One region of the Microbispora triticiradicis genome, then DNA from elsewhere that is predicted to be linked to it. Evidence: riboswitches for the same ligand, from Rfam matches in the RefSeq annotation. Region 1 holds a riboswitch; each other region holds the start of a gene.
The links. A riboswitch is a leader RNA that binds a small molecule or an ion and turns the genes downstream of it on or off. The one in region 1 is predicted to bind S-adenosylmethionine.
Positions count from the first base shown of each region.

Region 2: linked by a shared signal. The riboswitch ahead of FED44_RS32540 (aminotransferase class V-fold PLP-dependent enzyme) and the one ahead of FED44_RS07535 (ABC transporter substrate-binding protein) in region 1 are both predicted to bind S-adenosylmethionine.
Region 3: linked by a shared signal. The riboswitch ahead of thrC (threonine synthase) and the one ahead of FED44_RS07535 (ABC transporter substrate-binding protein) in region 1 are both predicted to bind S-adenosylmethionine.

Region 1 covers NZ_VANP01000002.1:556,895-566,238, reverse strand. The annotation lists gene FED44_RS07565 (LLM class F420-dependent oxidoreductase) at 1-1,012, opposite strand, end outside; gene FED44_RS07560 (glutathione S-transferase C-terminal domain-containing protein) at 1,009-1,989, opposite strand; gene FED44_RS07555 (NAD(P)/FAD-dependent oxidoreductase) at 2,015-3,172, opposite strand; gene FED44_RS07550 (dipeptide ABC transporter ATP-binding protein) at 3,169-4,875, opposite strand; gene FED44_RS07545 (ABC transporter permease) at 4,872-5,735, opposite strand; gene FED44_RS07540 (ABC transporter permease) at 5,736-6,695, opposite strand; gene FED44_RS07535 (ABC transporter substrate-binding protein) at 6,692-8,341, opposite strand; SAM riboswitch class IV at 8,492-8,602, opposite strand; gene FED44_RS07530 (sensor histidine kinase) at 8,745-9,344, opposite strand, start outside.
Region 2 covers NZ_VANP01000020.1:18,101-27,444, reverse strand. The annotation lists gene ftsH (ATP-dependent zinc metalloprotease FtsH) at 1-2,007, shown strand; gene folE (GTP cyclohydrolase I FolE) at 2,010-2,609, shown strand; gene folP (dihydropteroate synthase) at 2,669-3,592, shown strand; gene FED44_RS32565 (nuclear transport factor 2 family protein) at 3,615-4,046, shown strand; gene folB (dihydroneopterin aldolase) at 4,043-4,408, shown strand; gene folK (2-amino-4-hydroxy-6-hydroxymethyldihydropteridine diphosphokinase) at 4,405-4,905, shown strand; gene FED44_RS32550 (DUF3180 domain-containing protein) at 4,922-5,371, shown strand; gene FED44_RS32545 (NADH-quinone oxidoreductase subunit D) at 5,387-6,568, opposite strand; gene FED44_RS32540 (aminotransferase class V-fold PLP-dependent enzyme) at 6,623-7,897, opposite strand; SAM riboswitch class IV at 7,947-8,062, opposite strand; gene FED44_RS32535 (cytochrome P450) at 8,141-9,340, shown strand; gene FED44_RS32530 (antibiotic biosynthesis monooxygenase family protein) at 9,320-9,344, opposite strand, start outside.
Region 3 covers NZ_VANP01000008.1:367,730-377,073, reverse strand. The annotation lists gene otsB (trehalose-phosphatase) at 1-57, shown strand, start outside; gene FED44_RS22530 (hypothetical protein) at 69-677, shown strand; gene FED44_RS22525 (hypothetical protein) at 737-1,327, shown strand; gene FED44_RS22520 (alpha,alpha-trehalose-phosphate synthase (UDP-forming)) at 1,356-2,780, opposite strand; gene FED44_RS22515 (RNA polymerase sigma factor) at 2,883-3,434, shown strand; SAM riboswitch class I at 3,531-3,670, shown strand; gene thrC (threonine synthase) at 3,685-4,953, shown strand; gene FED44_RS22505 (MoaD/ThiS family protein) at 4,999-5,274, shown strand; gene FED44_RS22500 (cold-shock protein) at 5,531-5,731, shown strand; gene groL (chaperonin GroEL) at 6,016-7,638, shown strand; gene FED44_RS22490 (GbsR/MarR family transcriptional regulator) at 7,738-8,436, opposite strand; gene FED44_RS22485 (serine hydrolase domain-containing protein) at 8,694-9,344, shown strand, end outside.

The sequences.
Region 1 (9,344 bases):
GGGCCGCGTCCAGCTCCGGGGACGGGGTGACGTGGAGCTCGACCGCGGTGACGCCCGGGTGCAGGTACCGCGCGATGTGGGCGCGGCACTCCTCCGGCGAGCCGTGCACCCACAGCTCGTCCACGACCAAGTCCGGGAGCGCCTCGGCCGCGCCCCGCCGGTCCCCCGCGTCCCAGGCGGCCCGCGACGCGGCCAGCGCGTCGCCCCGGCCGAGCCAGTCGTGGAACGCGCGGTAGGGCGGCTGGTTGAGGATCCAGCCGAGGAAGGCGCGTCCGGCCGCCCTGGCGTACGCCGCGTCGTCCGTCGGCGTCACGAAGATCTTGACGACCAGTTCCTGCCCGTCGGCGGGCGGCCCGGCGGCCTCGACGATCCTTGGCACCTCGTGGGCGGCCAGCACGTTGGTGATCGCGCCGTCCCCCTCGGTGAAGGCCAGCTTCAGCATGCCGGGCCGCAGCGCGCCCACGATGACCTTCGGCCGCACCGGGGGACGCCGCCGGAGCTCGAAGTCGATCGAGAAGGTCTCGTACGTCTCCACGACGTGCTCCCCGTCGAAGGCCCGGCGCAGGAACCGCAGCAGGTCCCGCACGTGCGCGTACGGCCGTCCGTGCGGGCGGCCGTTCAGCGCCGTGACGTGGGCGGGGACGGACGAGCCGATGCCGAGCAGCACCTCGGCCTGGCCCAGCTCGGCCATGGAGGCGGCCGTCTGGGCGAGCACGCCGGGGCCCCGGGTCTGGGCCGGCAGGACCCCCGTGCCCGCCCGCAGGCCCGGCGACCAGGCCAGGGCCGCGGTCAGCGCGGTGAGGCCGTCGTAACCGCCGCCCTCCCCGGTCCACACGTCGCCGTAGCCCAGGGAGGGCAGCGCCTCGACGATCTCCCGATGCCGGTGCAGCCCGAGCCCCGCCAGCGGCAGCGTGACTCCCCAGCGCACCGCGCCCGCAGGCGGCCCGGCCCCGGCGCCTCCAGAGGCCCCGGCGTCGTCTTCTCCGGACGTCGCCGCGCGCGGGGTGCTCACACGTGCTCCCCGGCGAGCGCCTCGCGGCCGTGCGGCTCGGCCCAGTCCGCCTCGTGCGGCGCGACCTCGATCCGCACCGGCCCATCGCCGGAGCCGGTGGGCCGGCCGGGCAGCCGGAACGCGGCGAAGTCGGTGGTCTCGCGGAACGCCGGGATGCCGTACAGGTCCCTGGCGTACGCCCAGAGGTTGGGGTAGCCGGTCAGCGGCCGCTCGCCGATCCCGGCCAGCGGGTTGTGCAGCAGGTCGAACCGGACCAGCACCACCCACAGCTGCACGTCGGACTCGGTGAGGCGGTCGCCGAACAGGTACCGCCGGTCGGCCAGGCGGGCGTCGAGCCGGTCCAGCGCGCCGGTGACCTGCTCTCGCCGCCACTCGTACTCCTCCTGCGTGGAGGCCCTTGCGACCAGGTTCACGCCCTGGCTGAGGTCACGGGCGATCTCCTCGTCCAGCGCCTCGATCTCGTCCCGCAGGTCCGCCGGGTAGAGGTCCGCGCCCGAGCCGGCCCACTCGGCGAACGCGGTGCCGAGGTCGGCGGGGATCACGGCGTAGTCGTTGCTGACGATCCGGTTCGTCCGCCGGTCCCACACCACCGGCACCGAGATGTGGCCCGGATATCCGGGCTCCGTGGCGTCGTAGGCCTCGGACAGGAGCGTGAAGCCGTTGACCGGGTCGGGGCCGCGCCGCTCGCGGAACGCCCAGCCGCGCGCGTCCCGGTCGTCGTCCACGTACGACAGCGACACGACGTCCCGCAGCCCGGCGAGGTCGCGCACGATGGCGACGCGCTGCGCCCACGGGCAGGTGTAGGAGACGTACAGGTGGTAGCGGCCGGGCTCGGCGGGGTACTCGCCGGACCCGCCGGCGGTGATCCGGCCCTGGAACGGATAGAGGGGTCCCGGCCGGTCGGTCCGGCCCGGTCCGTACGGCCCGTGGGCTGCGACGTCAGCGGGGCTCGCGTAAGCGGGCGCGTGGGTGGTCATGGGGGTTGGCTCCTTGTCGTGGATGTCAGCCGAGGATCCTGGCCGTCCCGAACCCGGCGGCCAGCTTCGCGCCGGTGGCGAAGCGGCCGGGGCCGAAGGCGGCGAGGCGGGGATCGGGGTCGCCGAGCAGCAGCCGGGCGACGTGGTCGCCCCAGGCGGGCGCGAGCTTGAAACCGTGACCGCTGGTGCCGGCGTCGACGTAGACGTGCTCGCCGACCTGGCCCGTGACCGGCTGCCAGTCGGGGCTCACGTCGTACAGCGAGGCCCAGCCGCCGGTCACCCGGGCGCGGCGGCGGGCCGCGGAGCGTACGGCGGAGGCCGCGGCGAGCGCCTCCAGCTCGTCGGGGCGCGGGCCCGGGACGTCGTCCGGATCGGCCGCGGAGGCCGGGACGACCCCGCCGGTGAGGTACTGCGTGCGGGGCTGCGGGGTCGTGTAGTAGCCGCCGGGCAGGTCGATCAGGACGTGCGGCACGAGCCCGCCGGCGTCGGCGGGCTCGTGCTCGGAGACCGCCACGACGTGCCGCTCCACGGTCAGCGGCAGGTCCACGCCGAGCGGTCGCAGCAGGGCGGCGGTCCACGGCCCGGCGGCCACGAGCAGCCGCCCGGCCCGGTGGACCACGCCGTCGGAGGTGGTCACCGCCGCTCCGCGGCTCTCCTCGGCGAGCGCGACGACCGGGCGGTGCGGGTGGAACACCGCGCCGTGCCGCCGTGCCGCGGCGGCCAGCCCGACCGTCGCCGCGTACGGGTCGGCGTACCCGGCGTCCGCCTCCCAGACGGCGACGGCGACGCCGTCGAGGTCCAGGCCGGGCAGCCGGGCGGGCAGCGCCCCAGCGCCGACCAGCTCGCTGCGGACGCCGAGCTCGCCGAGCCGCGCGGCGGTCTCGGCGGCCGCCCCGGCGTCGCCGGGGCCGTGCAGGTAGAACGCGCCGGTCCGGCGGAACCCCGACTGGTGCCCGCCGGTGCGCTCCTCGAAGCCCGCGAGGAACGCGATGCCGTCGCGTGCCGTCTCCGCCAGGAACGGGTCGGTGTAGTAGGCCCGGCAGATGCCGCCCGACCGCCCGGTGGGGCCGCCCGAGACCGGGCCCCGGTCGAACACGGCGACGGAGACGCCGCGCCGGGCGAGGTGGAACGCGGCGGCCGCGCCGTGCACGCCCGCCCCGACGATCGCGATGTCGTACGTCATGCCACGGCCTCCCGGTCGTGCGCCCGATGATCGAGCCGGGCCGTCTGGTCCGGCTGCGGGGCCTCGTCCGGCCGGGGTGTCCGGTCCAGCCGGGGAATCGCGGCCAGGAGCTCCCGCGTGTACGGCGCGGCCGGTTGGGTGAAGATCTTTCGGACGTCGCCGGACTCCACCACCCGGCCGTCCTTCATCACCAGTACCCGGTCGCTGACGTGGTGGATCACGCCGAGGTCGTGGGAGATGAACAGGTAGGCCACGCCGAGCTCGGCCTGCAGGTCGGCGAGGAGGTCGAGCACCTGCGCCTGGATCGACACGTCCAGCGCGGAGACCGGCTCGTCGCAGACGATCACCTGGGGCCGGGGGGCCAGCGCCCGGGCGATCGCCACCCGCTGCCGCTGCCCGCCCGACAGGCGCAGCGGCCTGCGGTCCAGGATCGACTCGTCCAGGCCTACCCGCGCGAGCAGCTCGACGGCCCGGTCGCGCCGGGTTCGGCGCGGCTCGCCGCCCACGGCGAGCGCCTCGCCGAGGATCCGCCGTACGGTGAAGCGGGGGTCGAAGGAGCTCAGCGGGTCCTGGTAGACCACCTGGATGTGCCGCCGCAGGGCGCGGCGCCCGGCGGGCCCCAGCCCCCGCCAGGACCTCCCGTCGACCTCCACCTCGCCCGCGTCGGGTTCCACCAGCCCCAGCACCAGGCGGGCCGTCGTGGTCTTGCCCGAGCCCGACTCGCCGACGAGCCCGAGCGTCTCCCCGGCCCGCAGCTCGAACGAGACCCCGTCCACGGCCGCCCGGGGCAGCCCGTCCGGCCCGGTGAACGACTTGGCCAGCCCGGACGCCCTGACCACCACCCCGCCGGGCAGCACGGCCGGCGCCGGACGCGGCGCCGAGCCGTCCTCGGGCACGGTGAGCCTCGTGCCCCTGCCGTGCGCGGAGGGCACCGCGGCCAGCAGCCGGCGGGTGTAGGCGTGCCGGGGGGCGCCCAGCACGTCCCGGGTGACGCCCTCCTCGACGACCACGCCGTCCTTCATCACCAGCACCCGGTCGGCGAGCTCGGCCACCACGGCGAGGTCGTGGCTGATCAGCAGCAGCCCCGCCCCGGCCCGCCGGCGCTCGGCCAGCAGCCGCAGGATCTGTGCCTGCACGGTGACGTCCAGGGCGGTGGTCGGCTCGTCGGCGATCAGCAGCCGGGGCGCGCAGGCGACCGCCGAGGCGATCAGGGCCCGCTGCCGCAGCCCGCCGGAGAGCTGGTGCGGATACTGCGCGGCCCGCAGTTCCGGCTCCGGCACCCCCACCTCGGCCAGCAGTTCGACCACCCGCCGCCGCACGTCCGCGCGCGGCACGGTCCGGTGCAGCCGGAGGGTCTCGGCGATCTCCCTGCCGACCGGGCGCAGCGGGTCGAGCGAGACCAGCGCGTCCTGCAGGACATAGCCGACCTCGCCGCCCCGCACCGCCCGCCACTGCCGTTCGCCGTACGCCGTGACGTCGCGGCCGGCCACCACGAGCGACCGGGCGGTGACCTCGGCGCCGGGGCCGGTCAGCCCGATCAGTGTGCGGGCGGTGACGCTCTTGCCCGAGCCCGACTCCCCCACGATGGCGACGCACTCCCCCGGGCGCACCGTGAAGGAGATCGAGCGGACGGCCTCGACCTGGCCGAACGAGACCCGCAGATCGGACACCTCGACGATCGGGGTGACCCGCTGTTCGGTCACGACAGTCTCCCTTCGACGCGCCGCTGCAGGTGGCGGCCGACGACCGTGACGGAAAGGACGGTGAGCGTGATGGCCAGCCCCGGGAAGACCGCGACCCACCAGGCGACGGAGAAGTAGTCGCGCCCGGCCGACAGCATCGCCCCCCACTCCGGGGCGGGCGGCTTCGGGCCGAGCCCCAGGAAGCTGAGCGACGACGCCGCGACCAGCGCGGTGCCCACCTCGATCGTGGCCACCACCAGCAGGGGCGCGAACGCGTTGGGCAGCACGTGCCGCGTGACGATCCCGGCCCTGGTCAGCCCGAGCGAGACGGCCGCCTCGACGTACCCGGACCTGCGGATGACCATGGTCTGGGCGCGGACCAGGCGGGCGTACCCGGGCAGCGTGTAGGCGGCGATGGCGAAGACCGCGTTGAGCGTCCCCGGGCCGACGACGGCGATGACCAGCAGGGCCAGCAGCAGTCCCGGCAGCGAGAGCAGGATGTCGACGAGGCGCATGGCGGCCTCGTCGAGCACCCGCCCGCCGAGCGCGGCCAGCAGCCCGACGAGGGTGCCGCCGGTGACCGCGATCGCGGTGGCGGCCAGCCCGGCCAGCACCGACGGCCTCGTTCCGTACACGATCCGGGTGAAGATGTCGCGCCCGTTGGCGTCGGTGCCGAGCGGATGCCCGCCGCCCGGCGGCCGGAGCGCCGCGACGGCGTCGGTGAGGTCGGGCGAGCCGTGCGCGACCAGGCCGGGCGCCACCGCGACCACGGTCACGGCCAGCAGGAACGCGGAGGCGGCCCAGACACCGGCCCGCGGCACCCGGCGCCGCCGTCCGCGCCCCACGACCACGGCGGGTGCGGCAAAGGTGGACGTGGTCACTCAGGCACCTCGCAGTCGCGGGTCGATGGCCAGGTAGAGCAGGTCGAGCAGGATGTTGATGACGACGTAGAGCAGCGAGGCGATCAGCACCACGCCCATCACGACCGGCAGGTCCTTGTTGCCGACGGCCGCGAGGGTCAGCCGCCCGATGCCCTGCCGGGAGAAGACCGACTCGATGATCACGGCCCCGCCGAACAGGAAGCTGACCATCCACCCGGCCAGGGTGACCGTGGGCAGCAGGGCGTGCCGCAGCGCGTGCCGCAGCCGCACGCCCAGGTCGGACATGCCGCGCGAGCGGGCGGTGAGCACGAACGGCTCCTCCAGCGTGAGCTCCAGTCCCTCGCGCAGCACCTGGCTCAGCGTCGCGACGACCGGGATCGCCATCGCGACGGACGGCAGGACCAGGCTCTCCGGCCCGTCCCCGCCGGTGGCGGGGAAGATCCCCAGCCCGAACGAGAAGACGGTGAGCAGCAGGATCCCGGCCCAGAAGGACGGGATGGAGATGCCGACCAGCTCGATGCCGGAGAACACCGCCCGCGCCCACCGGCGGCCCGCGGTCAGCACCGCGACCGTGACCGAGACCACGACCGCCAGGACGAACGACGAGAGCATGAGCTGGACGGACGAGCCGACCTGCTCGCCGATCGCCGAGGCGACCGACTGGTGCAGCTGGTACGACTGGCCCAGGTCGCCGTGCAGCACCCGGCCCAGGTAGGCGGCGTACTGGGCGGGCAGCGGCCGGTCCAGCCCGTAGTCGGCGATGATCCGGGCGCGGACCTCGGGTGTGACGGTGCTACTGCCGATGAGCAGGTCGACGACGTTGCCCGGGGTGAGGTGAAGGCCGGCGAAGGCGACCGTCACCGCGCCCCACAGCACCAGGACGGACGTGCCCAGCCGCACCAGCACCGGGCGGACCACCCGGGCGCGGGCCCGGGTGGCCGGTACGGCGACGGCGGTCATGCCTGCTCGACCCAGGCGCCGTAGAAGGTCGGGTACGCCTGCGGCTCCCAGCCGATGCCGTGGGCCTTCTTGCCGGTCCCGAGCAGGTAGTTGAACACGTACACCGGGAAGACCGCGGCCTCGTCGGTGACCCGCTGCTGCACCTTGGCGTACAGCTCGGCCCGCTTGGCCTGGTCGGTCGTGTCCAGCGCGTCGCTCAGCCAGCCGTCGACGTCCTTGTCGGACAGGCGGGCGGCGTTCTGGCCGAACTTGGCGGCCGTGGGGATGGCGGAGGTGTCGAACAGGTTGCGCAGGGTGTCGCCGTCGGCGCGCTGCCAGCTGAAGTCGATGAGGTCGTAGTCGCCCTTGGGATACTTCTCCAGCCATTCGTTGACCGTGCCGGAGACGAACTGGATCTCGAAGCCGATCTTCTTGGCCTCGGCCTGGATCTGCTCGGCCAGCGTGTCGCGCTGCTCACGGGCGAACGCCTTGAGGAACCCCCAGCGGATCGTCAGCCGCCTGCCGTCCTTGGTCCGGTAGCCCTCGGCGTCCTTCCCCGACCAGCCGGCCTCGTCCAGCAGCCGGGCGGCCGCCGCGGGGTCGTACTTCGTCTTTCCTTCGAGCGTCTTGTCGTACCCGTCGGTCGACGGGGAGATGGGGCCCGCCGCGGGCTGGAACGCCCCGAAGTAGAGGTTCTTGACGATCGTCGCGAAGTCGATGCCGTCGCGGAACGCCTGCCGGACCCGCTTGTCGGCGAACGGCCCGGAGGTCGTGTTCGGGTAGTAGTTGTAGTTGCCGCCCGGCGCCTGCCGCGTGGTGACGGTCAGCCGGGGGTCGCCCTGCACCTGCTTGACGTTCACCGGCGGCACGCTGGCGATCCCGTCGACCTGCCCGCTGGTCAGCGCGCCGAGCCGGACGGAGTCCTCGGTGATGACCTTGATCTCCAGCTTGTCCAGGTACGCCTCCCCGGTGTGCGCGGCGCCCTCAGGCGCCCAGGCGTAGCCGGGGTTGCGGTGGTAGGTGATGCCCTTCTGCACCACGTACTCGTCGATCACGAACGGCCCGGACCCGACGACCTTCTTGCACAGCGCGTCCTGCGGCTGCTTCAGCGACCGCGGCGACTCGATGCCGAAGTACGCGGTGGCGAGGGCGGACAGGAACGGCGAGTACGGCCTGCTGAAGTGGACCTTCACCGTGTGCGGGTCGACGACCTCGCTGCCCTTGTACGGCTCGATGTATCCCGCGGCCAGCTGGGACTTGGTCGCCGGGTCGACGATGTGGTCCAGGTTGGCCTTGACCGCCTCGGCGTCGAAGGCCGTGCCGTCGGAGAACTTCACGCCGTCGCGCAGGGTGAACGTGTAGGTCTTCTGGTCCGGCGAGACGGTCCACTTGGTGGCGAGCCACGGGTGGATCCTCCCCTCGCCGTCCAGGGACACGAGCGAGTCCAGGGCGGGCCGGGTGAACAGGCCGGCCACGTCGGCGGGGCTCTGGTGGGGATCGAGGCAGGTGGAGGGCTCGGTGTTGACGGCGAACGTCAGCGTGCCGCCCTTGACCGGCCCGGCGGGGGCCTTGCCCGCCGCGGTGTCCCTGCCCGTCGTGCCGCAGGCGGCGAGGGCGAGGACCCCCAGAAGCGAGACGCCGATGGATAAGCGTGTGTTCGTGGACATCGGGGGAGAGCCTTTCGGTGTTCAAGACGGGACGGCGGAGTGGGGAGGCGGCGTGTCCCGGCCTGTGCCCGCCCGAAACTCCCCGTGAGTGGCCATGCCGCCTCCCGGAGAGCGTGCCGCGCACGCCCCCATGACCAGGAGCCCCGATGGGGCCCGCGCTTGCGGCGCGACTGCCACGCCGCCAGGTTTTCCCCGGGGCACCCCGCGCGGTGCGAGGGTTGCCGGCCGACGAGCCGGGGCTTGGCGTCGGCGCTCAATACCTACAAACAAAGTAGGAAAACTCGGATAAGCTGTCAACACGCTTTCGCCGGGGATTTCGGCCTTTTCGCGACGAGGGGCGGTCCGGTGACGACGAGCGGCCCCGGCGCGCGGCCGCGGCCGGGGGTGAACCGGGCGGCCGTGCCTACGGCGCGCCGGGAAGCCGTACGGTGACGAGGAGCCCGCCGTGGGGGCCGGGGGCGAGATCGAGGGTCCCGTTGTGGGCGCGGACGACGCTGTGCACGATGGCCAGGCCGAGACCGGCGCCGGCGTGCTCGTCGGTGCGCACGCGTTCCGTTCCGCGCTGGAAGGGTTCGATGAGGGTCGGTATCAGTTCCGGCGGGAGGGGGCGGCCCGTGTTCTCGACCCGCAGCAGGCTGGTGCCGCCGTACGCCTCGGTGTGGACCGTCACGGTGCCGCCGGCGGGGAGGTTGTGGACGATCGCGTTCTGGACGAGGTTCGTCACCATCCGCGCCAGGAGCTCGGCGGAGCCCTCGGTCCGGGCCGCCCCGCCGGTGACGTTCAGCGTGATCCGGCGTTGTTCGGCGAGCGGAAGCAGCGTTTCGGCGGCCTCCTCGGCGGCCAGGGAGAGGTCGACGCTCTCCCGGGTGAAGTCGCCGCGGTCGCCGCGGCTGAGCAGCAGGAGGGCCGCGGTGAGGTCGATCGCCCGCTGGTTGACGGTGTGCAGGCGGTCGAGGAGTTCGTCCCGGTCCCGCGTGGGGTCCCGGCGGGCCACGTCGAGGAG
Region 2 (9,344 bases), on a different contig from region 1:
ATGGATCTCAAGCGATTTACACGTGGCCCACTCCTGTGGATCCTGGGCATCGTATTGCTTCTCCTGCTCGTCACCACGATGTTCGGCGGGGACGGCAACTACACCACCGCCGACACCTCGACGGTCGTCCAGCAGATCCAGCAGGGCAATGTCAAGAGCGCGACGGTGGTCGACAAGGACCAGCGGGTCGAGTTGACGCTCAAGCAGCCGATCACGGTGCAGAACAAGAGCGTCACCCGCATCCAGGCGCCCTGGGTCGAAGGGCAGGGTGTCCAGCTCACCCAGGCGCTCGACACGTCCAAGCCGTCCGAGGGCTGGACCGTCGAGGTGCCGAAGGAGAACTTCCTCCTCAGCCTCCTCGCCAGCTTCCTGCCGATCATCGTCATCGTCCTGATCTTCCTGTTCATCATGAACCAGATGCAGGGCGGCGGCTCCCGGGTCATGAACTTCGGCAAGTCGCGGGCGAAGCTGATCACCAAGGACACCCCCAAGACCACCTTCGCCGACGTGGCCGGCGCCGACGAGGCCATCGAGGAGCTCCAGGAGATCAAGGAGTTCCTGCAGGCCCCGGCCAAGTTCCAGGCCATCGGCGCCAAGATCCCCAAGGGCGTCCTGCTGTACGGCCCGCCCGGCACCGGCAAGACCCTGCTCGCCCGGGCCGTGGCCGGCGAGGCGGGCGTGCCCTTCTACTCGATCTCCGGTTCCGACTTCGTCGAGATGTTCGTCGGCGTCGGCGCCTCCCGCGTCCGTGACCTGTTCGAGCAGGCCAAGGCGAACGCCCCCGCGATCATCTTCATCGACGAGATCGACGCCGTCGGCCGGCACCGCGGCGCGGGCCTCGGCGGCGGCCACGACGAGCGTGAGCAGACGCTCAACCAGCTTCTCGTCGAGATGGACGGCTTCGACGTCAAGGGCGGCGTGATCCTCATCGCCGCGACCAACCGGCCGGACATCCTCGACCCCGCCCTGCTGCGTCCCGGCCGCTTCGACCGTCAGGTCGTCATCGACCGGCCCGACCTGGAGGGCCGCAAGGGCATCCTGCGCGTCCACGGCCGCGGCAAGCCGTTCGCGCAGGACGTCGACCTCGACGTGATCGCCCGCCGGACCCCCGGCTTCACCGGCGCCGACCTCGCCAACGTGATCAACGAGGCGGCTCTGCTGACCGCCCGGCAGGACCAGAAGCTCATCACGATGTCGACCCTCGAGGAGTCGATCGACCGCGTGATGGCCGGTCCGGAGCGCAAGTCGCGGGTCATGTCGGACCAGGAGAAGAAGATCATCGCCTACCACGAGGGCGGGCACGCCCTGGTGGCCCACGCGCTGCCCAACTCCGACCCGGTCCACAAGATCACGATCCTGTCGCGCGGCCGCGCCCTCGGTTACACGATGACGCTGCCGATGGAGGACAAGTTCCTCGCGACCCGGTCCGAGATGATGGACCAGCTCGCCATGCTGCTCGGCGGCCGCACCGCGGAGGAGCTCGTCTTCCACGAGCCCACCACCGGCGCGTCCAACGACATCGAGAAGGCGACTTCGATCGCCCGCCGCATGGTCACCGAGTACGGCATGAGCGAGCGGCTCGGCGCCCGCAAGTTCGGCAGCGGCAACGGCGAGGTCTTCCTCGGCCGCGAGATGGGTCACGAGCGCGACTACTCCGAGCAGATCGCCTCGGCGATCGACGAGGAGGTCCGCCGCCTCATCGAGAGCGGGCACGACCAGGCGTGGGAGATCCTCGTCCAGTACCGCGACGTGCTCGACAACCTGGTGCTGGAGCTCATGGAGAAGGAGACGCTCTCCCGGGAGCAGGTCCTCGAGATCTTCTCGCCCGTGGTGACCAAGGAGAAGCGGCCCTCCTACGCCGGGTACGGCAAGCGCCTCCCGTCGGACCGTCCTCCGGTCATCACGCCGAAGGAGCGGGCCAACGGCAACGGCTCGGCGCTCCCGGCCGGCGGCTCCGGCTCGGCCCCGTGGGTGAACGACCAGCCGGCGCAGCGGGACGAGGCCTGACCGTGGCCGAGCCGCACGCGGCGGAACCGCCTTCCGGATTCGACCACGGCCGGATCGAGAAGGCCGTACGCGAGATCCTGATCGCGATCGGGGAGAACCCCGATCGCGACGGGCTCCGCGACACCCCCGCCCGGGTGGCGCGGGCGTACGCCGAGCAGTTCGCGGGTCTGGGGCAGCGTCCCGAGGACGCGCTGACCACGATGTTCGACGCGGACCACGACGAGATGGTGCTCGTCAAGGACATCGAGGTGATGTCCACCTGCGAGCACCATCTGCTGCCGTTCCACGGCGTGGCGCACATCGGGTACACGCCGAACGAGAAGGGGCGCATCACCGGCCTGTCGAAGCTCGCCAGGCTGGTGGACGTCTACGCCCGCAGGCCGCAGGTGCAGGAGCGGATGACCTCGCAGATCGCCGACGGCCTGATGCAGGTGCTGGAGCCGCGCGGGGTGATCGTGGTGATCGAGGCGGAGCACATGTGCATGACCATGCGCGGTGTGCGCAAGCCCGGCGCCAAGACGATCACCTCGGCCGTCCGGGGCGACTTCCGCACCAGCGAGGCGACGCGGGCCGAGGCCATGTCGCTGATCCTGCGTGGTTGAGTGGGCGGGTGCGCTCCTGCCGGACGAGCCCTGCCGAACCGGGCACTAGGCTGGACCCCATGACCACGTCGAGCGTGCCCGGCATGCCGGAGGCTGAGCGCTGTCTGGTCATGGGTGTGGTCAACGTGACCCCCGACTCCTTCTCCGACGGCGGGCAGTGGTTCGATCCCGACGTCGCGATCCGGCACGGCCTCGACCTGGTGGCCGAGGGTGCGGACATCGTGGACGTGGGCGGCGAGTCCACCCGTCCGGGAGCGGCCCGGGTCTCGCTGGAGGAGGAACTGCGCCGCGTCGAGCCGGTGATCCGCGCCCTCACCCAGGAGGGCGTCACGGTCAGCGTCGACACCATGCGGGCGGAGGTCGCCGAGGCGGCCGTCGCCGCCGGAGCCGTTCTGGTTAACGACGTGAGCGGCGGCCTGGCCGACCCGGCGATGCCGCGCGTGGTGGCCGCGACCGGCGTGCCGTACGTCGTGATGCACTGGCGCGGGCACAGCCGCGACATGGACACCCGGGCCGTCTACGGCGACGTGCTGACCGAGGTGGCGGAGGAACTGCGCAAGCGGGTCGACTCCGTGCTGGCCGAGGGCGTGCGGGAGGAGCAGATCGTGCTCGACCCCGGCCTCGGTTTCTCCAAGAACGCCGAGCACAACTGGGCCCTGCTGGCCGGCATCGCCGAGCTGAACGAGCTCGGCCATCCCCTGCTGATCGGGGCGTCGCGCAAGCGGTTCCTCGGCCGGCTGCTGGCCGGGCCGGACGGCGAGCCACGCCCCTTCGACGGCAGCGACGACGCCACCATCGCCGTCACCGCGCTCGCGGCGCAGGCCGGGGCGTGGTGCGTCAGGGTCCACCGGGTGCGGCCGAACGCCGACGCGGTGCGCGTCGCCGCCACCTGGAGGGCAGCAGGCGTACGACACGCGGCAGGCGGACGGGACGCAGTAGCCGCACGACACTCAGCCGCGCGACATGCCGACGAGAGCCGGTGAGGATATGCCGACAGGGACGCCCATGAAGGACATCGAGGAGCTCAACCAGGCGTTCTACAACGCCATCGAGGCGGGCGACCTCGACAGGATGTCGGAGATATGGATCGAGGACGTCCCGGGACGTCCGGCGCTGTGCGTCCATCCCGGCTGGCCCATGCTGAGCGGGCGGTCGGAGGTGCTGCGCTCGTGGGCGCTCATCATGGCCAACACGACGTACATCCAGTTCGTGCTGACCGACGTGCAGACCACCGTGCTCGGTGACGTCGCGGTGGTCACCTGCGCGGAGAACATCCTCACCGCCGCCGACAGCGACGAACCGGGTTTCGCCGCCGGCCGGGTCGTCGCCTCCAGCACCTATGTGCGGACCTCCGGGGGCTGGCGGTTGTGGCTCTACCACGGATCTCCGGTCCTGCAGAGCGACGACGAGGACGAGGAGGAGGACCAGGAGCAGTGAGCCGCGACGCGGTGCGGTTGACGGGGTTGCGGGCGCGCGGCAGGCACGGGTGCCTGCCGGCCGAGCGCGAGCTCGGCCAGGAGTTCGTGATCGACGTCTGCCTGCGTCTCGACACCGCCCCGGCGGCGGCGGCCGACGACCTCACCCTGACGGTCGACTACGGCGCGCTGGCACTGGAGCTCGTCCGGATCGCGGAGGGCGAGCCGGTCAATCTCATCGAGACCCTCGCCGAGCGGCTGGCGGCGGCCTGCCTGGCCCACGACATGGTCGAGGAGGCGGAGGTCAGCGTGCACAAACCGGCGGCGCCCATCCCGCTGCCGTTCGACGACGTGGTGGTGACGATCAGAAGGGGGCGCGCATGAGGGTCGTGATCGCACTCGGCAGCAACCTCGGCCGGCGCATCGAGAACCTCCAGGGCGCCGTCGACGCGTTGTTCGACGCCCCCGGGCTCACGTTCGTGGCGGCGTCGCCGGTCTACGAGACCGAACCGGTCGGCGGACCCACCCAGGGCGCGTACCTGAACGCGGTGGTCGTCGCCGAGAGCATGCTCGACCCCCGCGCCCTGCTCGACCGGGCGCACAGCGTCGAGAACGCCTTCGGCCGTGAGCGCGCGGAGCGGTGGGGCCCCCGGACCCTCGACGTGGACCTGATCGCGGTCGGCACGCTGATGTCGGACGACCCCGAGCTCACCCTCCCGCATCCCCGCGCGCACGAGCGGGCGTTCGTCCTGGTGCCGTGGGCCCAGGCGGACCCCTCGGCGGTGCTGCCCGGGCGCGGGTCGGTCGCGGCCCTGCTGGCCGACCTGGACCAGAGCGGGGTGCGGCTGCGCACCGACCTCGTGCTCGAACCCCCGGCCTGACGAGGAGAGACCCCGCGTGAAGCCCAGCAATCCCGGCGTGCTCGTCGGTCTCGTGGTCGTGTTCGCCGTGATCACCTGGGGCCTGCTGCGGCAGTCCTACTCCGTGGTGCCCACACTGCCGTGGACCGCGGTGCCCACCGTGCTGCTGCTCGCGCTCGGTGAGGCGTACACGGGCTGGCTGACCCGGGCGAGGATCCTGCGCCGCCCGGACACCAAGCCCGTCGAGCCGCTCGCCGTCGCTCGACTGGCGGCGCTGGCCCAGGCCACCGCGTACGCGGGCGCGGCGTTCGCCGGGGTCTTCGCCGGTTTCGTCCTGCGTGTGCTGGACCTGCTCGACCTGGACAAGCCCCGCCAGGACGCGATCGTCGGCGGCGGGTCGTTCGTGGCGTGCGTGATCCTGATCTGCGCCGCGCTCTTCCTCGAACACTGCTGCCGGGTGCCCGGCAAGCCCAACGGGGAGAGCTGACCCCTGCCTACCGGCCTACTTGTCGATGTCGCCGACCACGAAGAACATCGATCCGAGGACCGCGATCAGGTCGGCGACCGAGTGGCCGGGCAGCATCTCGCGGAGCACCTGGACGTTGTTGTAGGAGGCGCTGCGCAGCTTGAGCCGCCAGGGGGTCTTCTCGCCGCGTGACACCAGGTAGTAGCCGTTGAGGCCGAGCGGGTTCTCCGTCCAGGCGTACGTGTGGCCCTCCGGCACCTTGAGCACCTTCGGCAGGCGCTGGTTGATCGGGCCGGGCGGCAGGTGGCGCAGCCGCTCCACGCAGGCGTCGGCCAGGTCGAGCGACACCTTGACCTGGTCGAGCAGCACCTGGAACCTCGCCTGGCAGTCTCCCGCCGAGCGGGTCACGACCTTCACGGGCAGCTCGCCGTACGCGAGGTAGGGCTCGTCGCGCCGCAGGTCGAAGTCCACCCCCGAGGCCCGCGCGGCCGGGCCGCTCACGCCGTACTGCATGATCGTCTCACGGTCGAGCACGCCGACGCCGCGGGTGCGCGCCACGAAGATCTCGTTGCCCGCGACCAGCTCCTCGATGTCGGGCAGCCGCCGCCGCACGGCCGCCACGGCGGTGGTCACGCGGCCGAGCCAGCCCTCGGGCAGCTCCTCCTTCAGCCCGCCCACCCGGTTGAACATGTAGTGCATGCGGCCGCCGGAGATCTCCTCCATGACGTACTGCAGCGTCTCCCGCTCCCGGAAGGCGGGGAAGACCGGGCCGGCCGCGCCCAGCTCCAGCGGATGGCCGCCGAGGAACATCAGGTGGTTGAGCACGCGGTTGAGCTCGGCCAGCAGGGTCCTGGCCCACACCGCCCGCGGCGGGGGCTGCATGCCGATCATGCGCTCGACCGCGAGCACGACGCCCAGCTCGTTGGCGAACGCCGACAGCCAGTCGTGCCGGTTGGCCAGCACGATGATCTGCCGGTAGTCGCGCACCTCGAACAGCTTCTCCGCACCGCGGTGCATGTAGCCGACGATCGGCTCGGCGGCCACGATCCGTTCACCGTCAAGGACGAGCCGCAGCCGCAGCACCCCGTGCGTGGACGGATGCTGCGGCCCGATGTCGAGGATCAGGTCCTCCGTCGCGAGCCCTCCCGGCCGCACCGCGTCCGCCCCGGCCCCGATGCCCACCACTCGCTCGACACGCGGGCCGTCCTGCTCGGTCATACCGTCCATGCTTTCACGCCCGTCACCCACCGGCGAAAGCCACGGCGGTCGGGGTCAGGCGGGGGCGATGTCGCGGAGGGCGGTGATGAGGCGGTCGACGTGCTCCTCGGTCGTGCCGATGCCGATCGAGGCGCGTACGGCGCTCACCGTGCCGTCCGCGCAGCCCTCGTCCTCGGTGCCGCCGAGGAGGTGGCGGACGAACGGGTGGGCGCAGAACTTGCCGTCCCTGACGCCGATGCCGTGCTCGGCCGAGAGGATCTCGGCGACCTCCCGGGCCGGGCGGCCCTCCACGACGAACGACACGATCCCGACCCGCGGGTGGTCCGGGCCCCACAGCGACAGTTCGCGTACGCCGGGGATCGCGGCGAGCCCGGCGCGCAGGCGGGCGAGCAGCCGCTCCTCCTCCCGCACCAACGGAGTCCAGCCGGTCGCGGCCAGGGCGTCGCAGGCGGCGGCGAGCGCGACCGCGCCGAGCACGTTGGGCGTCCCCGCCTCGTGCCGCGCCTCGGGGTCGTCGCTCCACTCGGTGGTCTCGCCCACGGCTCGCACGGCTCCGCCGCCGCGCAGGTACGGGTCGGCGGCGGCGAGCCAGTCGGGCCGGCCGACGAGCACGCCCGCGCCGAACGGCGCATAGAGCTTGTGCCCGGAGAAGGCGACGTAGTCGAGGTCGAGCGCGGCGAGGTTGAGCCCGCGGTGGGGGACGAGCTGGGCGGCGTCCACGGCGATCCGCGCGCCGTGCCGGTGCGCGATGTGCGCGAGCCCGGCGATCGGCCACAGCTCTCCGGTGACGTTGGACGCGGCGGTCACGACGAGCAGGGCCGGGCCCTCGATCGCGGCGAGGGCCTCGTCGGCGGCCCGGACGGCCTCGCCGGGGAAGGCGGGCGGCGCGAGTCGTACGGCGTCGGTCCAGGGCAGCAGCGAGGCGTGGTGCTCGGTGCCGAACACGACGACCGTGGTGCCCTCGGGGAGGCTGCGGGCCAGCAGGTTCATCGCGTCGGTGGTGTTGCGCACGAAGACGAGGGCGTCGCCGGGGCGGGCGCCCACGAAGGCCCGCACGGTGTGCCTGGCCTGCTCGTACCGCTGGGTCGTGAGCTGCGAGGCGTAGCCCGCGCCCCGGTGCACGCTGGAGTAGGCCGGCAGCGCCGCCGCGACGGCGGCGTTCACCGGCTCAAGACAGGGCGCGCTCGCCGCGTAGTCGAGGTTCGCGTACGGCACGAGCCGGCCGCCCCGGACCGGGACCTCCAGGTCGGCGCCCACGACCACCGGTACGCGCACCGGCTCGGACACGGGGTTGGCGGGCTGCTGCGGGACGAAGGTGAGAGCGGACAACGCCAGGCCTCCTCGGGTCGGGGACCCCTGCCATGGCGTCGTACGGCGGAGCCCGCGCTTGCCCGGCGCACCGCGCGCCAGGCCCGGTCCTCACCCGGGGCACCCCGCCGCGAGCGCGAGGGTTGCCGGCCAGCAAGCCGGGGCTTGACGCTGGCACTCATGACCTGAGCGCACTATAACCCGGAGAACGGGCGATCCGGCAAGTCCCCTGGTGAGAGGCGCTTTACCGTTATGGTGTCCAATGTGAGGTTTGATCCCTGGAATCCGGAGTTCGTGGCTCACCCGTACGACGCCTACCGCGACCTGCGGGACAACGATCCGGTCAGCTTCTTCGAGCCGACCGGGCAATGGCTGGTCGCCCGGCACGCCGACGTCAACGCGCTGCTGCGCGACCGCCGCCTGGGCCGGTCCTACCTGCACACCGCCACGCACGAGGAGTTCGGCCGGGAGCCCGAGCCGGACTTCCAGGAGCCCTTCTGGCGGGTGATCCGGGCCGGGATGCTCGATGTGGAGCCGCCGGTCCACACCCGGCTGCGCCGCCTGGTGTCCAAGGCGTTCACGCCCCGGATGGTCGAGTCGCTGCGCCCGCGCGTACGGAGGATCGCGGCGGAACTGACCGAGGGGCTGGTCGAGCGCGGCGGCGGCGACCTGCTGGCCGAGGTGGCCGAGCCGCTGCCCGTCACCGTGATCGCCGAGATGCTGGGCGTGCCGGAGGCCGACCGCCACCTGCTGCGCCCCTGGTCGGCCGACATCTGCGGGATGTACGAGCTGAACCCGTCGCCGGAGGTCCAGCACACGGCCGTACGCGCGGCGACGGAGTTCGCCGGGTACCTGCGCGGGCTGGCCAGGGCGCGCAGGGAGCGGCCGGGCGACGACATGATCTCCGCGCTCGCGCAGGTGGTGGACGACGGGGACCGGCTCACCGAGGACGAGCTGATCGGCACCTGCGTGCTGCTGCTCAACGCCGGGCACGAGGCCACGGTCAACGCCACCGGCAGCGGGTGGTGGGCGCTGTTCCGCAACCCCGGCGAGCTGGAGCGGCTGCGCGCCGACCCCGGCCTGATGCCGGCGGCGGTCGAGGAGCTGCTGCGTTACGACACCCCGGCGCAGATGTTCGAGCGGTGGGTGCTGGAGGACGTCGAGGCCGGCGGGGTGACGATCCCTCGTGGTGCGGAGATCGCGCTGTTGTTCGGCTCGGCGAACCGGGACCCCGAGGTCTTCGACGACCCCGACCGTCTCGACGTCGGCCGGGCGGACAACCCGCACATCTCGTTCGGTGCGGGCATCCACTTCTGCCTCGGCGCCCCGCTCGCGCGGGTCGAGATGGCGGAGTCGTTCGGCGCGCTGCTGCGGCTGGCGCCCCGCCTGGAGCTCGCCGAGGAGCCGACCTGGAAGCCCAGCTACATCATGCGCGGCCTGGAGTCACTGAAGGTCGCCGTCTGACACG
Region 3 (9,344 bases), on a different contig from region 1:
CTCCTCGGCGACCTGGTGGAATCGCTTGGCAAGCGGTCTGCAAGCGGGCAGGTCTAACGTTTCCGGTCATGAACCGGAAGACCATCCCGGCCGGGCTCGCCGTGCTGACCGCCGCCCTCGCGGCCGCCACCCTGGTGGCTCCCGCGGCGGCGTCCGCGAGCGACCTCGGCGGCACCAGGCAGGTCCACCTGCGCAAGGGCCTCACGCTCACCATCCCCGCCTCGTGGCGGGTCGACGCCGTCAGCAAGGACTGGACCCGCGTCATCACCGGCTCGTGCCCCACGCGCGGCACCGCGGACTACGGCTTCCGCGACTCGGGGTGCCACAGCTTCTGGGTCCTGGGTCCCAAGGCCATCAAGATCGGCCATGAGCTGTTCAACGCGTACACGCCGGACGGGCCGTTCTATCCGGCCACCGACGTCGGGCCCTGCCCGGTGCGGAAGAACCTCTACATCGGCCAGACCAAGCTCGTCGCGAAGGGGCTGCGCCAGGTCGGGCCGGGGCACAAGGCCTACTACCGCGACTGGGCGGGGCCGTGCGTGACGATGACGAAGTTCAAGGTGAAGGCCCACTTCCACCAGCGGGAGTGGTTCCTGCCCACGTCGAAGATCCTGATCGTCGACCAGTGGAACACCCCCGGCCTGGACGGGATCCTCAAGAAGGCCGCCTGGCATTGACCTCTCGCCGACATCGCCCCGCAAGTCGTCTCCAAGTGGCCGGGCCTACCGTAGGAGACATGATCGGAAAGACCATTGCGACCGCGGCCGCCGGGCTGGCCGTGCTGACGGCCACCCTGGCGGCTCCTTCCGCGGCGTCCGCGAGCGGCACCAAGCAGGTCCACCTGCGCAAGGGCCTGACCCTCACCATCCCCGCGTCGTGGAAGGCGGTCCAGGCCGGCACGGACTGGACCCGCGTCGTCACCGGCTCGTGCCCCAGTCTCGGCACCATGGACTTCGGTTTCCGCGACGCGGGGTGCCACGGCTTCTGGGTGCTGGGCCCGAAGGCCCTCAAGATCGGCAATCACACGTTCCAGTCCTACAACCCCAGGTACGGGTTCGATCCCGCGACCGACGTCTCGGTCTGCCCGAGGACCGTCCGCCTGTACAAGGGCACCATGAAGCTCGCCGGCAAGGGGCTGCGGAAGGTCGGGGCGGGTCACCGGGCGGACTACCACGCGTGGGCGGGGACCTGCGTCGACAAGAAGTTCAGGGTGAAGATGCGCTACAGCCAGCGCGAGTGGTATCTGCCCACGTCGAAGATCCTGGTCGTCGACCAGTGGAACACCCCGGGCCTGGACGGGATCCTCAAGAAGGCCACCTGGAACTGAGCGCCGCCGCCGCCGTCACCGGTGCGTCTCAGCGCAGCGCGGCGATCTGGTCGTCGAACCAGCGCCGCGGCGGCAGCGCGGTGGCCGCCTCCCGCAGCCGCAGGCCGCGATCGAGGCGCTCCTCCTCCGGCAGCGTCAGCGCCTCGTGCAGCGCCGCCGCCGTGGCGGTGACGTCGAACGGGTTGACCAGCAGGGAGTCGGCGCCGAGCTCGGCCGCCGCGCCCGCCTCGCGGGACAGCACGAGCGCGCACCGGGGCGACAGGATCGGGCCCTCCTTGGCCACCAGGTTCATGCCGTCCCTGACGGGGTTGACGAGCAGCACGTCGGCCAGCCGGTACGCCGCGAGCGAGCGCGGGTAGTCGTCGTTGACGTTGAGGATCAACGGGTCCCAGTCCTCGGTGGCGTACTCGTCCTCGATCTCCTGGGCGCACCGCTGCACGGCCGCCGTGTACTCGCGGTACTCCGGCAGGTCGTGCCGGGAGGGGTAGGCGAACGCCAGATGGACCACCCGTCCGTGCCACTCGGGATGGCCCTCCAGGAACTCCTGGTAGGCCCGCAGGCCGCGGACGATGTTCTTGGACAGCTCCGTGCGGTCGATCCGCACGATCAGCCTGCGGTCGCCGACATGGTCCCTGATCGCCGCCATGTGCGACTCGACGTCCGGTTCGGCCGCCCGCGCCCGCAGCGCGTCGCCGTCCACCCCGAGCGGGTGCACGCCGATCCGGGTGGTCCTGCCGCCCCAGGTCACCGTACGGGCCGCGTGGTCCACCCGCGCCCCGAGCAGGGCGGCGCAGCAGTCCATGAAGGCGCGCGCCCAGCGGGCGGTGAGGAAGCCGGCGTGGTCGGCGCCGAGGATGCCCGACAGCACCTCCGCCGCGACGTCCTCGGGCAGCAGCGCGAAGTACTCCGGCGGGGCCCAGGGCGTGTGCGAGAAGTGGCCGATGCGCAGGTCGGGCCGCTCGACCCGGAGCATCGCGGGGGTGAGCGTCAGGTGGTAGTCCTGCACCATCACGCGGGCCCGGTGCGTGGCCTCCTCCGCCAGCGCGAGCGCGAACGCGCCATTGTAGGTGCGGTACGACTCCCACTCACGTGCGAACCGGGTGCCGAACTCGGGGGAGAAGGGCGTGTTGTAGAGCAGGTGGTTGACGAACCACAGGGTCGAGTTCGCCACCGCGTTGTAGGCCCGGTGGAAGACCGCGGGCGGGATGTCCAGCATGCGGATGGGCCCCGTCTCGAACGCCCGGTCGAGCCGGCCCCCCGGCGCCTGCCGCACCGCCCCGCGGTCGCCGTCCGACAGCGCCGCGCAGACCCACAGCACGTCGGTGTCCCTGACCACGTCCGACAGCCCGGACACGAGCCCGCCGCCGCCCCTGCGCATGGTCAGGCCGCCGTCCTCCGACAGGGTGAAGGACACCGGGCCCCGGTTGGACGCGATCAGGACGGAGCTGCTCATTGGGGTTTCCCCTCGATCAGAGCGGGCGCGCATGCCGGAAGATTAATAAAAGCGGACCTCCATCAATAGGATGTCAACCGATCGCGGGAGGGCTGGAACGGGATGGCACTGGACGACGTCACCGAGGAGCTGGCCGGATCGGCCGCCCGGGGAGATCACCGCGCCCTCGGTGAGCTGCTGCGGCGCATCGAGCCCGACGTGCTGCGGCACTGCGAGCGGCTACTACCGTACCGGCAGGACGCGGAGGAGGCGGCGCAGGACACGCTGCTCGCCGTGGCCCGCAACATCGCCCGGTTCGAGGGCCGGGCCAAGTTCAGCACCTGGCTGCACATCGTGACCGTGAACTGCGCCAGGACGACCTACCGGTCGCTCAAGCGGCGCTCGTCCGAGCAGGCGGAGGAGCTGCCCGAGCAGCGGCCGGACCCGCGGCGGGTGAGCGTCATCGCGGGGTCGCGGCTCGACCTGCTCGACGCGATGGAGGCGCTGGAGGCCGAGCGGCCAGACCTCGCCCAGGCGCTCGTGCTGCGCGACATCTGCCAGCTCGACTACTCCCAGGTCGCCGACCAGCTCGGCATTCCCCTCGGCACCGTCAAGTCCCGGATACACCAGGCGCGCAAGTACGTGCAGAGCGCGCTCGGCGAGGCCTACGGCTGATACAAACCGTCTCGCCATCCGAGACAGCGGAACGGACACAGGGGACGCCGGGGTACAGTGCTGGAGGACCTTTTTCGAAGGTTCTACAACTGAAGATGCTCATCCAGAGGGGTGGAGGGACCGGCCCTGCGAAGCCCCGGCAACCTCCCCGGTGTCGAACTCGTGCCCACGAGGCCCGGCCGGGACAGGTGCCAATTCCGGCTCGCGGCCAGGGCGGTCGCGAGCGAAGATGAGGGAAAGGCCTCGCTTCATGGCGCACATCAGCACCGCGACCCCCACCACCGCCACCGACTTCGGCCCCGCCACCGGTCTGTCCTGCCGCGAGTGCGGCGCCCACTACGACCTCGGCCCGGTCTTCGCCTGTACGGAGTGTTTCGGCCCCCTTGAGGTGGCGTACGACTTCGGAGAGGTCCGCCGGGAGGACATCGCGGCGGGCCCGGCGAACATCTGGCGGTACCGCTCCCTGCTTCCCGTCCCCGCCGGGGTGGCGGACAAGCCCAACCTGCAGCCCGGCTGGACCAAGCTCGTGCGGGCCGACCGGCTGGCGGCAGAGCTGGGGCTGCGGTCGCTGCACGTCAAGGACGACTCCGGCAACCCGACCCACTCCTTCAAGGACCGGGTCGTCGCGATCGCGGTCGAGGCCGCGCGCGCCTTCGGCTTCCACACCCTGTCGTGCTCGTCCACCGGCAACCTCGCCGGCGCGGTGGGCGCCGCGGCGGCCAGGGCCGGGCTGGACTCCTGCGTGTTCATTCCCGCCGACCTCGAGGCGGCCAAGGTCACCATGGCCGCGGTGTACGGCGGCCGGCTGGTCGGCATCGACGGCACCTACGACGAGGTGAACCGCTTCTGCTCCGAGCTCATCGGCGACGAGCTGGGCGAGAAGTGGGGATTCGTCAACGTCAACCTCCGGCCCTACTACGCCGAGGGTTCCAAGACGCTGGCGTACGAGATCGCCGAGCAGCTCGGCTGGCGGCTGCCCGAGCAGATCGTCGTCCCGGTGGCCTCCGGCTCGCAGCTCACGAAGATCGACAAGGGCTTCCGCGAGCTGATCAAGCTCGGCCTGGTCGAGGAGCGGCCGTACCGGATCTTCGGCGCGCAGGCCGAGGGCTGCTCGCCGGTCTCCCGCGCGTTCAAGGCCGGGCAGGACGTGGTGCAGCCGGTCAAGCCGGACACCATCGCCAAGTCGCTGGCCATCGGCAACCCGGCGGACGGGCCGTACGTGCTCGACATCGCCCGTCGTACGGGCGGCGCGGTGGAGGACGTGAACGACGGCGAGGTGGTCGAGGCGATCCGCCTGCTGGCCCGGACCGAGGGCATCTTCGCCGAGACCGCGGGCGGCGTCACGGTCGGCGTGCTGCGCAAGCTCGTGCACGAGGGCCGCCTCGACCCCGAGGCCGAAACCGTGGTGCTGAACACCGGCGACGGTCTCAAGACACTTGACGCGGTGGCCGAGCAGGCCCGTCCGTCCGCGGTCATCCGCCCCTCCCTCGACGCCTTCCGTGCGGCATTCGCCAACTGAAAGCGTTATCACAGGCCCATCGGCAGCAACGAAAGCGAGTGAACAATGAGCGTTTCCGTGCGGATTCCGACGATTCTGCGGACGTACACCAACGGCGTCGCGGAGGTAAGCGGGGAGGGGGGAACGCTCCGCGAGGTCCTGCAGAAGCTGGATGCGGACTATCCGGGCATCGGAGGTCGAATCCTGGATGAGACGGGCAAGATCCGGCGTTTTGTCAACGTCTATGTCGGAGAAGAGGACGTCCGTTTCGCCGATGGGCTGGACACCGCCACACCGGACGGGGTACAGATTTCGGTCATCCCCGCCGTCGCCGGGGGCTGAGCCGCGACACCGCCGCCGGGCACCTGACATGCACTTCTCTCGCCGGGGAAGTGAGATGTCGCCACAGCGAATGGTGAAGCTCTCAACCTTTCGGTAGAAAAGTGAATAATCGTCTGTACCGCTTTGAGCGAACGCGCCGTAGTAGTTTGCGGATTGACTCTGTTGTTCTACGCCTTGACACGGGTATGGTCGAAGACGATCGACAAAACCGGGGGCTTCTTGGGTGTGGTCCCCAGCCCAGCAAGAGGAGTCGGAAGTGGCGCAGGGCACCGTCAAATGGTTTAACGCGGACAAGGGCTACGGCTTCATCGCGGTAGACGGTGGGAAGGACGTGTTCGTCCATTACTCGGCAATCATGATGGACGGCTACAAGGCCCTCGAGCAGGGTCAGCGGGTTGAGTTCGACATCACGCAGGGGCAGAAGGGCCCGCAGGCGGAGGCCGTACGGGCCGTCTGATCCCGTCAAGCGACCATTGGAGGCCCGGTCCGCGTTCCGCGGGCCGGGCCTTCGGCTCGTCCGGGCTCGTCCGGGTGTTCGGGAACCTCGTCCAAGCTGGTCAGAGTGGCTTCCGCTTGCACTCTCGGGGGTAGAGTGCTAAATACTTGTTTGGCACTCTGAGGTCGAGAGTGACAACAACCGGGATCGGGGCGATGGGGCTCGCGCAGGGATAGCGGGTCCACGCCGTCGCGGGCGTCGGCTCGGTCCGTTGAAGACACCCTGCTACTGGGAGGTCTAGCCTAATGGCAGCCAAGATGATCGCGTTTGACGAGGACGCCCGGCGCGGTCTCGAGCGCGGTATGAACCAGCTCGCCGACGCCGTGAAGGTGACCCTCGGCCCCAAGGGCCGCAACGTCGTGCTGGAGAAGAAGTGGGGCGCCCCCACGATCACCAACGACGGTGTCTCCATCGCCAAGGAGATCGAGCTCGAGGACCCGTGGGAGAAGATCGGCGCCGAGCTGGTCAAGGAAGTCGCGAAGAAGACCGACGACGTCGCCGGTGATGGCACGACGACGGCCACCGTGCTCGCCCAGGCGCTGGTCCGCGAGGGTCTGCGTAACGTCGCCGCCGGCGCCAACCCGATGTCGCTGAAGAAGGGCATCGAGGCCGCCGTCGAGCGCGTCAGCGAGGAGCTGTCGAAGCTCGCCAAGGACGTGGAGACCAAGGAGCAGATCGCCTCCACGGCCTCCATCTCCGCCGCCGACCCGGAGATCGGCGCGCTCATCGCCGAGGCGATGGACAAGGTGGGCAAGGAAGGCGTCATCACCGTCGAGGAGAGCAACACCTTCGGTCTGGAACTGGAGCTCACCGAGGGCATGCGCTTCGACAAGGGCTACGTGTCCGGCTACTTCGTGACCGACCCCGAGCGCATGGAGGCGGTCTTCGAGGACGCCTACATCCTCATCGCCAACCAGAAGATCTCGGCGAACAAGGACCTGCTCCCGCTGCTCGACAAGGTCGTGCAGTCCGGCAAGCCGCTGGTCCTCCTCGCCGAGGACGTCGAGGGCGAGGCCCTGGCGACCCTGGTCGTCAACAAGATCCGTGGCCTGTTCAAGTCCGTGGCCGTCAAGGCCCCCGGCTTCGGCGACCGCCGCAAGGCCATGCTGCAGGACATCGCGATCCTGACCGGCGGCCAGGTCATCTCCGAGGAGGTCGGTCTCAAGCTGGAGAACGCCACCCTCGACCTGCTCGGCCGCGCCCGCAAGATCGTCGTCACCAAGGACGAGACCACGATCGTCGACGGCGCCGGTGACGCCGAGCAGATCTCCGGCCGTGTGAACGAGATCCGCGCCGAGATCGACCGCACCGACTCCGACTACGACCGCGAGAAGCTCCAGGAGCGTCTCGCCAAGCTGGCGGGCGGCGTCGCCGTCATCAAGGCCGGCGCGGCGACCGAGGTCGAGCTCAAGGAGCGCAAGCACCGCATCGAGGACGCCGTCCGCAACGCCAAGGCCGCGGTCGAGGAGGGCATCGTCCCCGGCGGTGGCGTAGCCCTGCTGCAGGCCGGCGCCAACGCGTTCGACAAGCTGGAGGTCAACGGCGACGAGGCGACCGGCGCGGCGATCGTCCGCAAGGCGCTCGAGGAGCCGCTGAAGCAGATCGCCGTCAACGCCGGCCTCGAGGGCGGCGTCGTGGTGGAGAAGGTCCGCAACCTGCCCGCGGGCGAGGGCCTCAACGCCGCGTCCGGCGAGTACGTCAACATGTTCGAGTCGGGCATCATCGACCCGGCCAAGGTCACCCGCTCGGCGCTGCAGAACGCGGCGTCCATCGCGGCCCTGTTCCTCACGACCGAGGCCGTCATCGCCGAGAAGCCCGAGAAGGAGAAGGCCCCCGCCATGCCCGGCGGCGGCGACATGGACTTCTGAGTCCTGCTCTCCCGCTTCACCAGGAAGGGCGGTTCCCCCTCGGGGGAGCCGCCCTTTTCCCTTGCGCCCGGTCTCCCCAAGTGCATGGGCGCCGGGCGGTCAGCCCTGCCGCCACTGTTTCAGGACCTGCCGGAAGGCCTCGCTCACGAGGGCGAGAAGTTCGGCGGAGGACCCGAAGCGGGCGCCCGCCGGGGTCGTGGCCCCGAGAATCTCGGCTCCGCGCTGTGACGCGGCCGCCAGGGCCTCGTTCATCCGCAGAGAGGCGAGGATGGACCGCACCCAGATCTCGTCGTCGATGACATAGCGTTCACGCCGCGCGCCGGGAACCCGCTCCCGCCTGAGCATTCCCTGCTGTTCGAGGAAGGCGACGGCGTGCGAGACCGACGCCGGGCTGACGCGAAGCCGCTCAACCAGGTCGGCGGCGGTGAGAGCGCCGGAATCGGTGACGTACAGGCAGGTCAGCACCCTGGCCTCCATCCGGGGCAGCCCCTGCTCCACGAGGAGGGCGGTGAAGGACTCCGTGAAGTCCCGCACCGCCTGGGGATCACGCCCATGGCCGCCGTCGGGGACCGGCGGCGTCGGAGGCTGTGCCTGCCTGTGGCGGCGCGCACGGTGCCGCGTGGCCTCGTGCGCCCGGTCCGCCCCGTAGTCGCCCGGTCCGCCGTTCCGGGTGACCTCCCGCATGATGGTCGAGGCGGGACGTCCCAGCCGCCGGCCGATCTCCGCGTATCCGAGTCCCTCGGCCAGCCCCGCGGCGATGTGCTGACGGTCCTCGTTGGTGAGTCTGCCTCCGGGCACGGCAATCGTCTCCTGTCTGCCGGCATGCGCGGCTCCGCGCCCGCACACCCGCCGCACAGTATGCATTCACTCTGAGCCCATTGCAAAGCGCGGCTGTCCACCTATTGCATTCAGTGCCACGGTCATTGCAAGAAGGAATAGTAAGCCCATGTCTGGCTGGGCGTACTGCCGAAAAGTTTGTTGACTGATCCGTGAATGCAATGTAGCTTTGCGACCGTTCAGAGATTCGCGAACAATGCTGGATAGGGCGGTTCATGATGCATAACGGCAACGGCGGCTTCTCCGCGGCGGGGCTGCGCAGACTGCACGAGGTGCTGGCACGGCACGTCGACTCGGGACGGATTCCCGGGCTCGTCGCCCTGGTCGGCCGGGGCGAGGAGACGCACGTCGAGGCGATCGGGACGATGTGCCACGACGGCGGTGCGCCGATGCGCCGCGACACGATCTTCCGGATGGCCTCGACGTCCAAGCCGGTCTCCGTCGCGGCGGCGATGGTCCTGCTCGACGAGTGCCGGCTGCGGCTGGACGACCTGGTGGAGCAGTGGCTGCCGGAACTGGCCGACCGGCGGGTGCTGAAGCGGATCGACGGCCCGCTGGACGACACCGTGCCGGCGCGGCGGCCGATCACCGTACGAGACCTGCTCACCTCCACGTTCGGGCTCGGCATGGACATGACGTCGCTCGGCACCCCGATCATGGGCGCGGTCTTCGAGCAGGGGCTCACACCCGACCTGCCGGTGCCGATGCCCGAGCCGGACGAGTGGATCCGCCGTCTCGGCACGCTTCCGCTGATGCACCAGCCCGGAGAGCGCTGGCAGTACCACATCAGCAGCGATCTACTCGGCGTGCTCGTCGCCAGGGTCACGGGCCGGTCGTTCGAGACGTTCCTGCGGGAACGCGTCTTCGAG